Regions from separate parts of the Halopseudomonas oceani genome, predicted to be linked through region 2. Evidence: predicted binding sites of a transcription regulator. Region 2 holds the regulator's gene; each other region holds the start of a gene.
The links. Region 2 encodes sigma-54, which starts transcription at its own class of promoters, with help from an activator protein. Its sites were predicted from a motif close to ANTGGCATNNANNTTGCTNT; they were not measured.

Region 1 (4,181 bases), 690 kb from region 2:
GCGTGGAGTTGTTGGGTTCGATGCCGTTGTCGATGATGATTCGTGAGCAGGCCGATGGCGGCAAGCCGACTGTCATTGCCGAACCGGAGTGCCAGATCAGCATGGTCTACCAGGATATGGCACGCCATGCTGCCGCACGTATCGTCGAGTTGGCGAACGCCGCACAGATGCCGGAAATCAGTATCAGCGACGACTGAATCTCCGGACTTTTGTCGGCGGGTATAACCCGGTAACATGCAGAGTCTTTTTTCGCACCGCCTATTTCAGGACACGCCATGAGCATCAAATCCGACCGTTGGATCCGTACCATGTCCCAGGAACACGGGATGATCGAGCCCTTTGTCGAGCGCCAGATACGCGGTGCGGAAGGCGATCGGGTGATTTCCTACGGTGTATCGAGCTATGGCTACGATGTCCGCTGTGCCAATGAGTTCAAGGTGTTCACCAACATCCACTCGGCTGTGGTTGATCCGAAGAACTTTGATGACAAGAGCTTCGTCGATATCCAGAGCGATGTCTGCATTATTCCGCCGAACTCCTTCGCGCTGGCGCGTACTGTCGAGTACTTCCGTATTCCGCGCAATGTGCTGACCATCTGCCTGGGCAAGAGTACCTACGCGCGTTGCGGCATCATCGTCAACGTCACGCCGCTGGAACCGGAATGGGAAGGTCACGTGACGTTGGAGTTCTCCAACACCACCAACCTGCCGGCGAAGATCTATGCCAACGAAGGTGTGGCGCAGATGCTGTTCTTTGAATCGGACGAGCCCTGCGAAGTGTCCTACCGCGACCGCGGTGGCAAGTACCAGGGCCAGCGCGGTGTAACTCTGCCGCGCGCCTGATTGCACAGGGAAGGAAAAACCGGCCATGGGCCGGTTTTTTTGTGCTTGTGATTCAGGCAAAAAAGAGCCGGTTTGCATGCCTGCCGTGGAACAGGCTGCGAACCGGCGCAAGGTACTGCGTTAGCTGACGGGAACCCCGGAGCAGGGCGCCCGTTTTCAGATGGTGCTCTTACAGCGACTTGGAAACCGACAGGGTGACGTTGGCATCGCAAGAGTCGGAATCGGAGTAGGCGCAGTCGCTACCCAGGTCGGTGTCGCTGTACATGACAGCCCAGTCCAGACCCAGTGCGGTTTTACCCAGGGTAACGGCCCAGTCAGCGTACTTCTCGTCACCATCAACGCCATCCAGCGGGTCTTTGGTGTCAGTCAGGCCGTAGTGCAGGCCCAGGCCGATGTCGTAAGGCAGGGCGAAGTCGTAACCGACGTAGGTGTACAGCGCGCTGGACGGATCGTAGGCGTACTTGGCGCCGACGGTGAAGCCATACAGGCTCAGGCTGGCCAGGGCTTCTTCAACGTCGATGGAGCTGTTTTTCGGGTACGTGTAGGTAGCCCACTGCAGGTCGTAGCTGATGTCGTCGGTGATGTTTCCGCCGTAACCGGCGTAATAGTCGATCTCAACGCTGGAGCCGCCAAAGTCGTCGCCGTCGATGTTGGATGCCCAGGCGCCGATGTACAGGCCGCTTTCGTGTGCGAAGTCCAGGCTGCCCTGGATCGCGCCGGCGCCGTCAGTTTGAGACTGACCACGCCAGATGTAATCGGTAGCCAGCGTGACGGTCATGCTGGAGTCAATTTTGCCAATGGCGGTATCGAATTCTTCAGCGTGAGCCATGTTGGCAAAAGACAGTGTGCTGGCGGTAGCAACGGCAACTGCGAGTTTCTTCATCATCACGTATTACCCCGTAGGTTTTTGATTTAAGTGCGTTGGCATAGGTCCTATAGCATTTTGCTTGCCAAAAAATAATTTTCTTCTTAAATCAATTGCTTGGGGTTGGTTTGGTGAAAGTTTGATCAGTTGTCGATGAGGCGGGATAGAGGCGGTGCGCGTTATTGGTGCGGGTGTTTTGCCATTGTGTCGCATTCTGTGGCAATCACTGTGCCAGCTTTTCAGGAAAGGGGTTTACCGGCCCGGATTCACCATGGCGATAAGCGATTTGCTGCGTTGATAGCGGGCCAGACGGTCGCGCAGCGGCGCTGGCGCCATGTCGCTGGACTGGAAACCATTGAGGGAGTAGAGCGGCGCAAGGGCCGGATTGCAGAACAGCCATATGTCGTTCTGATAGTGCGCTCTGACGGTTTGCAGCAGTTGGCTGGCCAGGCGCTTGCCACGTTCACCGGGAGCGACCAGCAAACCGGTTAGCCACCAGCACTGTTCGATTGGCTGAAGGCATAGACTGGCAGTGATCTGCGGGTTCCTGGCGACCCACACGTGCTGGTCGCCGCGCGCTTTCATGCCGCGCTGGTATTGCCGGTAAAGGCGGTTTACCAACGGCAGTTGTTCGGCTGGCAGGCGGGTGATCAGCGGCTGCCGTGGTGGATCGTCTCCAGGCACTAGCGTTCCCGCTGCCTGCCGCGCTTGCCCAGCAGGATGCTGACAGCCGCCAGGCCCAGGAATACGGGGACCAGCAACTTGGCGGCACTGGCGTAGTCCTGATCAAAGCCGCCGAAGGCAAATACCGCTGCGGATAGAGCGATGATGGTGAAGGTGATAGCCCAGTTGTACATGGGGGATCTCCTTGGTGTGTTGACACTGATGGCTTGAAGCGGTCCGGCGTCCAGTGCGCCTGCCTGGGTTGTTTCGATTATATGAAAATAGATCGCGGATTTGTGTGGTGTGCTCATGTTGATTTCCTCTGGCAGGGTCGTGGCGTGCGGATTTACAGACTCAGACGGCCCTTGGCGACCAACGCCGCTGGCAGGGGGGCTCGGTTGTTCACCGGTTGCGCGCTGCCGATACGCAGGGAGCTGGTATCAACGCTTCGCACTCCGGGAGTGTGCAGGGCGGTCTCGGTGGCGACGCGGAAGTCGTTGTTGTTGAGCACGGTGCCGCTCAGCGTTACGACGCCTTTGTTGCAGCTGACCCTTATCTGGATGCCTCGCGTGTTACCCTGCCAGGCTAGGCGTGACTCCAGCGCGCGGGTGATGCTGGCGTCGTCGTGTGATTGAACTATCGCCGGGTGACTCTGCTCCATGCTGTACGGGCCGGTTGAAACGGGGGTGCCGAATACCAGGCTTGAGAGCAGGCTGGTGGACAGGGCAAGCAAGGCTGGGGGTATGGCGCTGTGCATGTCATCTATCTCCGTTGAATGTCCTTATCGAGTGTCGCTTGTGGCGAACTTCGCTGAAGTCAGTACAGATAGAGCAAGCATTGTGCCGTAATTGTTTGATATTTTATTTCAATTAAATCAATGGCTTATGTGTTTTTGTAATGATGCGGGTAATGCGCATTGCATGATTGCTTTAAAGTTGTCGTGCAATTTGCATGAGGCGTGGGCGGATGACTGGAGTTAAAGACAAGATGGAAGCGAGCCAAGGCAACGGACGAATTCTGCTGGTTGATGATGAGCCAGCCATTTTGCGCACCTTCCGTTATTGCCTGGAGGATGAAGGCTATCAGGTTGCTACCGCCAGCAGTGGTGCGCAGGCGGAGGCGGTGCTGCAGGGGCAGGTTTTTGACCTGTGCTTTCTGGACCTGCGCCTTGGCGAGGAGAGCGGCCTTGATGTAATGGCGCGGATGCGCGTGCAGGCCCCCTGGATGCGGGTGGTCATTGTGACTGCGCACTCGGCCGTTGATACGGCGGTAGATGCCATGCAGGCCGGTGCTTCCGATTATCTGGTCAAACCCTGCAGCCCGGACCAGCTCCGGATGGCGGCCGCCAAGCAGCTGGAGGTGCGTCAGATGGAAGCGCGTCTGGAAAGTCTCGAGCAGGCCGTTGAGCAGACCCGGGTGGCACCGGAGTCCCGCAGCCCGGCGATGATGGCGGTACTCGAGACCGCACGCCAGGTAGCGGGCACTGACGCTAATATCCTGATCCTGGGCGAGTCGGGCACCGGCAAGGGTGAGCTGGCCCGTTTGATCCACGGCTGGAGCGGTCGTCATAAGCGCGATTGTGTGACCATCAATTGTCCCTCGCTTACCACCGAATTGATGGAAAGCGAGCTGTTTGGGCACAGCAAGGGCGCTTTCACCGGCGCCAGCGAGAGCACGCTGGGACGGGTCAGTCAGGCCGACGGCGGCACCCTGTTTCTGGACGAAATTGGTGATTTTCCGCTGACCTTGCAGCCTAAGCTACTGCGCTTTATTCAGGACAAGGAGTACGAGCGGGTAGGGGATCCGGTGAC
Region 2 (4,181 bases):
CGCGATCCAGTGCTTCTCCGAGTGACAGATTGCCATCGGTTAGCGGGTGCTTGCGGCGGGTCTCCGAGAAGCGCTTGATGAGTACGTCGTTGCGCGAGGCAAGAAACAGCACGTCGCACTGTACGCCGGCGTTGCGGACGTCGCGCAGCAGTTCGGGAAAGCGGGCCAGGTCATTAGGCAGGTTGCGGGCATCAATACTGATCGCCACTTCTGGCAGGCTGAAGGCGTTTTCGCGGGCCTGGCGAGCCAGTTCCGGCAGCAGGCCGGCAGGCAGATTGTCGATACAGTAGAAGCCGTTGTCTTCGAGCAGGTGCAGAGCGGTGCTTTTGCCTGAACCGGACCGGCCGCTGACGACAATCAGACGCATGTCAGCCTCCGTCGCCGGGGCCGACCATGACACGGTACAGGTTGTCCGCGTCGGGTGCTGCGCGCAGCGCATCTCGTAACTCGGCGTTGTCGAGTTTGCTGGCCAGCATCTTGAGAATCTGTAGATGTTGTTCGGTGGCTTCCTGCGGGACCAGAAGAACAAAGATCAGGTCGACCGGTTGGCCATCGAGTGCGTCGAAATCGATCTTGCCGTCCAGCTGCAGCAGGGCGCCGATGGCCTGATGGCAGTCCTCCAGACGACAATGGGGAATGGCGATACCATTACCGAAACCGGTGGAGCCCAAGCGTTCTCGAGCGATGAGGTTTTCGTAAATGGCGTCTGGATCCAGGTTGGTGTGCTGGGCAACCAGCTTGCCGATCAGCTCCAGCACACGTTTTTTGGATCCACCCTGAACGCCAGCGAAGGTGCGTTCAGGGGTCAGGATGTGGTCTATTTGCATGTTGATGCAGTGAAGGTCCGGTTATCGGTCGTTCGCGCCTTGCTGACGGTCGATGTGCTTTTCCTTGTGCTTGATCAGTTGGCGATCCAGCTTGTCGGTCAGCAGGTCAATGGCGGCGTACATGTCAGAGTGTTCTGCCAGTGCGACCACTTCGCCACCTGCAATATGCAGGGTAGCTTCGGCCTTCTGTCGAAGTTTTTCCACCTCCAGGGTGACCTGGACGTTGGTGATCTTGTCGAAATGCCGCTCCAGGCGGGACATTTTTTCGGTGACGTAGTCGCGCAGTGCGTCGGTGATATCGAGTTGGTGACCGCTAATGTTCAGTTGCATACGGCGTCTCCTGATTGGCTTGTTGTTGCTGGGCGACCCACGGTCACCCGGTAATGCCACTTGCTTGATCCCTGAACTGGATCTGCTGCGTTGGACGGCCCTTTCAGAGGGCTGTCGCTGCAGGTGCTAGACCAGTCGCTTGCGTTCGCTCGATGGCGCGATGTTGAGCGATTCGCGGTACTTTGCGATGGTCCGCCGGGCTACTTCGATGCCCTGTTCTTCAAGTAAACCAGCGATCTTGCTGTCGCTCAATGGTTTCTTTGGGTTTTCTGCTGCGACCAGCTTTTTGATCAGCGCGCGGATAGCGGTAGAGGAGAATTCACCTCCTTCGCTGGTGCCAACATGGCTGGAGAAAAAGTACTTCAGCTCAAAGATGCCGCGCGGTGTGTGCATGTATTTCTGGGTGGTTACCCGCGAAATGGTCGACTCGTGCATGCCAACCGCCTCGGCGATGTCATGCAGTACCAGCGGCTTCATCGCTTCTTCGCCATGTTCCAGGAAGCCGCGCTGGTGCTCGACGATCTGGGTAGCCACTTTCATCAATGTTTCGTTGCGGCTCTGCAGGCTCTTGATGAACCAGCGCGCCTCTTGCAAATTATTGCGCAGGTAGGTGTTGTCGTTGCTGGAATCGGCTCGCCGCACCATTGATGCGTAGTGGCCGTTGACACGAACCTTGGGGACGGCCTCCTGATTCAGCTCGACCAGCCAGCGGTTGGCGTCACGGCGGACGATCACGTCCGGGATGACGTACTCGGGTTCGCCCGACGCGATTTCCGAGCCCGGGCGGGGGTTGAGGGTCTGAATCAGGGCGACCACATCGCGCAGCTGGTCTTCCTTCAGCTTGCTGCGGCGCATCAGTTGGGTAAAGTCGCGACTGCCGAGCAGCTCCAGATGATCGCGCACTACTCGGGTTGCCTGCTCCAGCATCGGAGTATTCTCAGGCAGCTGACGAATCTGCAGTAGCAGGCATTCGCGTAGATCACGTGCGCCAACGCCAACCGGCTCGAACTGCTGAATGCGGTGCAAGACCATCTCAACTTCATCCAGCTCGACTTCCAGCTCTGCGGGCAGGGAGGCCAGAATGTCGTCGAGCGACTCTTCAAGATAGCCGTCGGCATTGATACCGTCGATCAAGGCAGTTGCGATCTGGTAATCGGTTTCGGACACCGGCAGCAGGTTCAGCTGCCACTCGAGATGGCTTTGCAGGGTTTCGCCGGTGCCGGTGCGTGAGGTGTAGTCCCAGTCTTCATCGTCCTGGCTGGGCAGCGAGCTGGCCGAGGTCTGATAGACGTCCTCCCACTGGGTGTCGACTGGCAACTCGTTGGGGATCTGTTCGTTCCAGTTAGTGTCCTGGTCGGCTTGGCCATGTTGCTCAATGGAGTCGAGGGAAACCGGTTCGGGCATGGTGACCGCTGGCGCGTCATCATCGCCATTATCCTGCGCGTTGCTGCTGCCGTAGTCTTCGTCGCCGTCGTCTGCCATTTCCAGCATGGGATTGGCTTCCAGCGCCTCTTGCACCTCCTGCTGGAGGTCAAGGCTGGATAGCTGAAGCAGTCTGATGGCTTGCTGCAGCTGCGGTGTCATCGTCAGCTGCTGCCCCATCTTGAGGACGAGCGATGGTTTCATTGTGTCGCGTATTACCTTGTGCGCTTGGTCAGACCCTGTGCCGGACGAGGACCGGACTCGTTCCCCGCTAGCATGCCTGAGTTGCGGGTGCTTTTATAGCCGGAAGGCATGACCGAGGTACACATCTTTTACTGTCTGGTCGGCCAGAACGGTCTCTGCGTCGCCTTCGGCGATGATGTGGCCGTCGTTGACGATATAGGCCTTGTCACAGATATCCAGCGTTTCTCGGACATTGTGGTCGGTGATCAGGACACCGATTCCCTTGTCCTTCAGGTGCTGGATGATCTGTTTGATATCGTTGACCGAAATCGGATCTACCCCGGCAAAGGGCTCGTCCAGCAGAATGAAGCTGGGGTCGGTGGCCAGGGCGCGGGCGATCTCGGCGCGTCGCCTTTCACCACCCGACAGGCTCATGCCGCGGCTGTCGCTGAGGTGGTGAATATGAAACTCGCGCAGTAGCGATTCAAGTTTGCCTTCGCGGGCTTGACGGTTCAGATCCTTGCGAGTTTCCAGAATCGCCATGATGTTCTCCGCTACGGTCAACTTGCGGAAAATCGATGCTTCCTGTGGCAGGTAGCCAATACCTTCGCGGGCCCGGCCGTGCATCGGCAGGCGGGTGACATCCTTGCCGTTGACAGTCACCTTGCCTTCGTCAGCCTTGACCAAACCGACGATCATGTAGAAGCAGGTGGTTTTACCGGCGCCGTTGGGGCCGAGCAGGCCGACGACCTGGCCGCTGTCGATTGACACGGACACATCGCGGACGACCTTGCGCGACTTGTAGGCCTTGGCCAGGTGGCTCGCTTGCAGGGTGGTCATGGGGCTGCCGGCTCTTCGCTGGGTGTCTCGGCGCTACGGCTGCGAGGCTGGATAACGATCTCGATCCGCCCGCCGCCTTCGCTGCCGCTGGCGCCACTGCTGCTCTGACCGGCATCCACCACCTGGCGCTGGATGTCATAGCTGACATGCTCGCCCTGAAAGGTGTTGCCTGACTGCTCAAGGAACGCGTTCTTGATCAGGACGATGGTCTCGCGGTCGGCGTGGTACTCGATCGTCTCTGCACGTGCCTTGACTGGAGGCTTGTTGGCTTCCGGAGTCTGCTGATAGGTAGCCGGGCCGCCCTGAGTCACCATGGTATTCAGCTCACCGTTTGCGTTGGTCGTCAGGGTCACGCGCGAGCCGGTCAAACGCAGGCTGCCTTGGGTGATAACGACGTTGCCGGTGTACACGGCAGTATTACGCTTGTCGTCAAGCGTCGCCCCGTTGGCTTGAATGCGAATGGGTTGACTGCTGTCGCTGGGCAGCGCCATAACGTGACTCAGCGGGCAGAGTGCCAGCGTCAGGGCAAGGAGGGGTTTAACGCACCTCATATTGGCCTCGTACGGTGGACAGCAGCGT
Region 3 (4,181 bases), 470 kb from region 2:
TATGCTCGCCCAACCCCTCTGGGGAGATCTGGTTGGCTTGGCAGTAGCGCTGGATTTGCTGGTCGTGAGTTATCAGAGCATCGGTAAGGGGGCGCTTTTGTTCCAAAAGCTGCTCCAGTGCTTCCACGTCCTGTTTTGCCAGTGCGTCGCGTTCCTGATCCAGCAGGTTCAGATACTGCCGGCAGTCGTGTTCAGCCGATTGGAAGCGTTCTTGCAAAGCGTGCATGGCGTGTCTCCTGACTGTAGCTGTCCCGGGCGGGGAGTAGTCAAAGAGTACAGCCAGCGATCATTTCTGACTACTGGCTGTCAGCTTTCGAAGCTCAGAAGCTTATCGGCAATGCGGCTGCTGTCTGACTTGTAGCTGCCATCGGCGATAGACTGCTTGATCTGGTTGACGCGTTCGCTGTCTACCTCGGGCAGATCGCGCAGCTTTTCTTCGATTGCTTGCAGTTGCTGAGCTTGTGCGCTGAGGTTTACCGATGAAGTGCTTTCGGTCTGTTTGGTCTGTGCTGCGTCAGCCTGCGGGGCTGAAGTGCCAACCGAGCCGGCTTCGCGCTTGCCAGCGGTGCCAGTAGTCTGGCTGCTGCGACCGGCACCGTTCGGGCCGTTGGGCGAGTTGAAGTCGATGACCATGATGAATTCCTCAAACTGTAAAATCTTCTCTAGCTGCTTTAACGGCAGCTGGAAGGAAAACTTTAGGAAAAAATAGTGTGAAGATCGTCACGGGGTGAATGGCTGCGTTTAGCAACGGGTAAAGCACTCCTGAGTGCATCATCACATTCCAACTTCGACCTGTCCAGGGCCGGTGACTCTGGCCCGGACTACCCTGTTGGAGCGGGTATTGCGGACCCGGATTTGCGCGCCAAGTGTACCATCTTCCAGGGCTTCGCCCGGCATGCGGACGTCGACGCTGGCGTTGCCGGCGCTGATCACAACCTTGTCGCCGCGCTGGACCAACCGGTTCCGTTCCAGCTGTGTATGCCCCAGCACGGTGTCTGCGTTGACGTTTCGCTTCAGCTGCATGCCGATGGCCTGGGCCGGGTCCAGCAGGTAGTTGTTGCCCAGCAGGCCAGTGTCACGTTCAGCCAGGCGGACGTCCTGGGCGCTGACTACGTCGCGTCGTTGCAGCGGCCGGGAACTCACCACCACGTGCTGATAGAGGCTGACCTGTGCCGGCACAAAGAGTCTCCAAGGGGACGGGCCGTTGCAGGTGACGCGCACGGTTACCCGGCCGATGGGGACGTCGGGGCTCTCGAGCTGGGCGGAGAGGGCGTCCTCGGCACAGAGCGGCAGGCGCAGGCGTGCATCAAGCCGGCTGAGCCGAATTTCGTGGCGAGGTTCGCCGCCCAGCGAGCGTGCATATTCGCTTACTTCCCGCTCAAGATATTGGTTGGTGACGCCGATAAGCTGATCAATGAGCGGGTTGGCGTGTGTGCTGGCGGAAAAAAATATCGCCAATACCGCGCACCCGGTGATAAAACGCATACAATTACCTACAAACAGTTGGGTGATGTCCGTCAGTTTACTGCCGTCTGATGATGGACTAGCACGAAACATGCCGTTTCACCCGATTCAAACAAGAGGAGCAGTCCATGGCTGGTGTGATGGATTCAGTCAACCAACGAACCCAGTTGGTAGGCCAGAACCGACTCGAACTGCTGCTGTTCAGGCTGGCCGGTAATCAGTTGTACGGCATCAACGTATTCAAGGTGAAGGAAGTGCTGCAATGCCCGCGCCTGACTGCGATGCCGAAGCTGCATCCGGTGGTCAGAGGTGTAGCGCACATTCGCGGCGGCACCCTGCCGATTCTGGATTTGAATCGTGCAACCGGCGGGCCTGGTCTGGATGATCTGGAAACGGCTTTCGTGATCATCACCGAATACAACTATAAGGTTCAGGGTTTTCTGGTGCGGTCGGTCGAGCGCATCGTCAACATGAACTGGTCCGAGATCCACCCGCCGCCAAAGGGCACGGGGCGTGAGCATTATCTGACAGCGGTCACTCGCGTCGATAATCAGATGGTCGAAATTATTGACGTGGAAAAGGTGCTGGCAGAGGTCGTTCCGACCAACGAGAAGATTTCCGATGGCGTTATTGATGCAGAATCCCAGGCGGATGCAGTAGCCCGGACGGTTCTGATCGTTGACGACTCATCGATTGCCCGCAAGCAGGTGGCGCGTTGCCTGCAGGAAATCGGTGTCGAGATCGTGGCACTGAACGACGGGCGTCAGGCACTGGACTGGCTGAGGGCTCGGGCCGATCAAGGTGAAGATGTCAGTAAGTCGCTGCTGATGATGATCTCGGATATCGAGATGCCGGAAATGGATGGGTACACTCTGACCGCCGAAGTGCGCAACGATTCGCGCATGAATAAACTGCACATCATGTTGCATACCTCGCTCTCCGGGGTGTTTAACCAAGCGATGGTCAAGAAGGTCGGCGCGGATGATTTTCTGGCCAAGTTCAAGCCGGATGATCTGGCTCAACGGGTAATAGAGCGATTGCGTTCTTTGCGCGGCGACGTAGATGACCAGGCCTAGCACTATGGGTTTAATTGATACAAGGCAGGCTTCGTGACTTTGGCGAATCAGGATTTTCAGCTGTTCAGAGACTTTCTGGAAAAGGCCTGCGGCATTGTGTTGGGGGACAACAAGCAGTATCTGGTGTCCAGCCGACTCAACCGCCTGCTTGAGCAGGAGGGTATTGCCAGTCTCGGCGAGCTGGTTAAGCGGATTCAGGCGCAGCCCCGTGGTGGTCTGCGTGAGTCTGTGATTGACGCGATGACGACCAACGAAACGCTCTGGTTTCGGGATGTCTACCCGTTCGAGGTGCTGAAAACGCGGTTGATCCCGGAGTTCATCAAGAGCGCGCCAGGACAGCGTCTGCGAATCTGGTCGGCTGCCTGTTCATCAGGTCAGGAACCGTACTCCCTGAGTATGGCGATTGATGAGTTTGAACGCAGCAACCTGGGGCAGTTGCGTGGCGGTGCCCAGATTGTCGCAACTGATCTTTCTGGTGGCATCCTGAATGCGGCCAAAAGCGCGGAGTACGATAGTCTGTCTGTGGCCCGTGGTCTGTCGCAGGACCGCCTTGCGCGTTACTTTGACCAGCTTGGCCCGGGTCGCTGGGCGGTTAAACCGGCAATTCGCAATCGCGTCGAGTTCCGCGCCATGAACCTGCTGGACAGCTATTCGATGTTGGGTAAGTTTGACTTCGTGTTCTGTCGAAATGTGCTCATCTACTTCTCTGCCGATGTAAAGAAGGACATCCTGCGACGCATTCACGCGACGCTGAAGCCCGGCGGCTATTTGATGCTCGGTGCTTCCGAGGCACTCAACGGTCTTCCCGAGCTGTATCAGATGGTGCAGTGCAGTCCGGGTATCGTTTACAAGGCCCGTTGATCCCTCCTGATTTATTGCGACCCTCTTCTGGTAAGCCGGCATATCTCTGCCGGCTTTTCTTTTGCCGCTTGCCAATCAAGCGCTCCTGCTCTTGCCGTTTGCCGGTAAGACGTTGCCGCTTTTCTGACGCGACTATTTGCAAATCCTTGAAATCAAAGTGATTTTATTTTTGGCACGCTGATTGCTTTGTTGCCTCCAATGACGGTTTTTGGTCGACGGACCGAAACGAGGAAAGTGGCAATGAGCATTAGTTTCGACAACGCCCTCGGGATACATGAGCAATCGCTGAAGTTTCGTGCTCAGCGCGCTGAGGTGCTAGCCAACAATATTGCAAACGCAGAGACCCCTAACTACAAGGCGCGGGATCTGGATTTCAATGCGGTGCTCGCAGCCCAGCAGGGCACCGGGCTGGTCGGTGACGGGCAGAGCATGCCGGTTGCTCAGACTGATGCGGGGCACATGGTGCTGGACAGTCTGGTAGATCAGGTGGCAGGTCTGCGCTATCGCAACCAGCTGCAGCCATCGGTCGACGGCAATACCGTTGATTCCGAAGTCGAGAAGGCCGCCTATGCCCAGAACGCGATCGACTTTCAGGCCAGCTTTACGTTTCTCAACAGCAAGTTCAAGGGGCTGATGACAGCCCTCAGGGGAGACTGATCATGTCGCTTGATAAAGTGTTCGATATTGCGGGTTCCGGCATGAGCGCACAGTCTCTGCGCCTGAATACCGTCGCCAGCAACATCGCCAACGCCGATACCGTCTCCAGCAGTATTGATCAGA

Region 1: a site for sigma-54 is predicted at 1,778-1,797, ahead of ACKPCU_RS09530 (TorF family putative porin). Genes of this name have one in related genera too.
Region 3: a site for sigma-54 is predicted at 1,544-1,563, ahead of flgA (flagellar basal body P-ring formation chaperone FlgA). Genes of this name have one in related genera too.

What each region holds. Positions count from the first base shown of each region.
Region 1 is NZ_OY781932.1:2,042,360-2,046,540, forward strand. It holds gene apbC (iron-sulfur cluster carrier protein ApbC) at 1-197, shown strand, start outside; gene dcd (dCTP deaminase) at 276-842, shown strand; gene ACKPCU_RS09530 (TorF family putative porin) at 1,012-1,728, opposite strand; gene ACKPCU_RS09535 (GNAT family N-acetyltransferase) at 1,960-2,391, opposite strand; gene ACKPCU_RS09540 (DUF1328 domain-containing protein) at 2,391-2,564, opposite strand; gene ACKPCU_RS09545 (BON domain-containing protein) at 2,717-3,127, opposite strand; gene algB (sigma-54-dependent response regulator transcription factor AlgB) at 3,358-4,181, shown strand, end outside.
Region 2 is NZ_OY781932.1:1,356,854-1,361,034, forward strand. It holds gene rapZ (RNase adapter RapZ) at 1-367, opposite strand, end outside; gene ptsN (PTS IIA-like nitrogen regulatory protein PtsN) at 369-827, opposite strand; gene hpf (ribosome hibernation-promoting factor, HPF/YfiA family) at 849-1,157, opposite strand; gene ACKPCU_RS06375 (RNA polymerase factor sigma-54) at 1,284-2,783, opposite strand; gene lptB (LPS export ABC transporter ATP-binding protein) at 2,877-3,602, opposite strand; gene lptA (lipopolysaccharide transport periplasmic protein LptA) at 3,599-4,153, opposite strand; gene lptC (LPS export ABC transporter periplasmic protein LptC) at 4,140-4,181, opposite strand, start outside.
Region 3 is NZ_OY781932.1:1,823,945-1,828,125, forward strand. It holds gene ACKPCU_RS08630 (flagella synthesis protein FlgN) at 1-226, opposite strand, end outside; gene flgM (flagellar biosynthesis anti-sigma factor FlgM) at 307-633, opposite strand; gene flgA (flagellar basal body P-ring formation chaperone FlgA) at 775-1,485, opposite strand; gene ACKPCU_RS08645 (chemotaxis protein CheV) at 1,593-2,540, shown strand; gene cheR (protein-glutamate O-methyltransferase CheR) at 2,574-3,401, shown strand; gene flgB (flagellar basal body rod protein FlgB) at 3,642-4,058, shown strand; gene flgC (flagellar basal body rod protein FlgC) at 4,061-4,181, shown strand, end outside.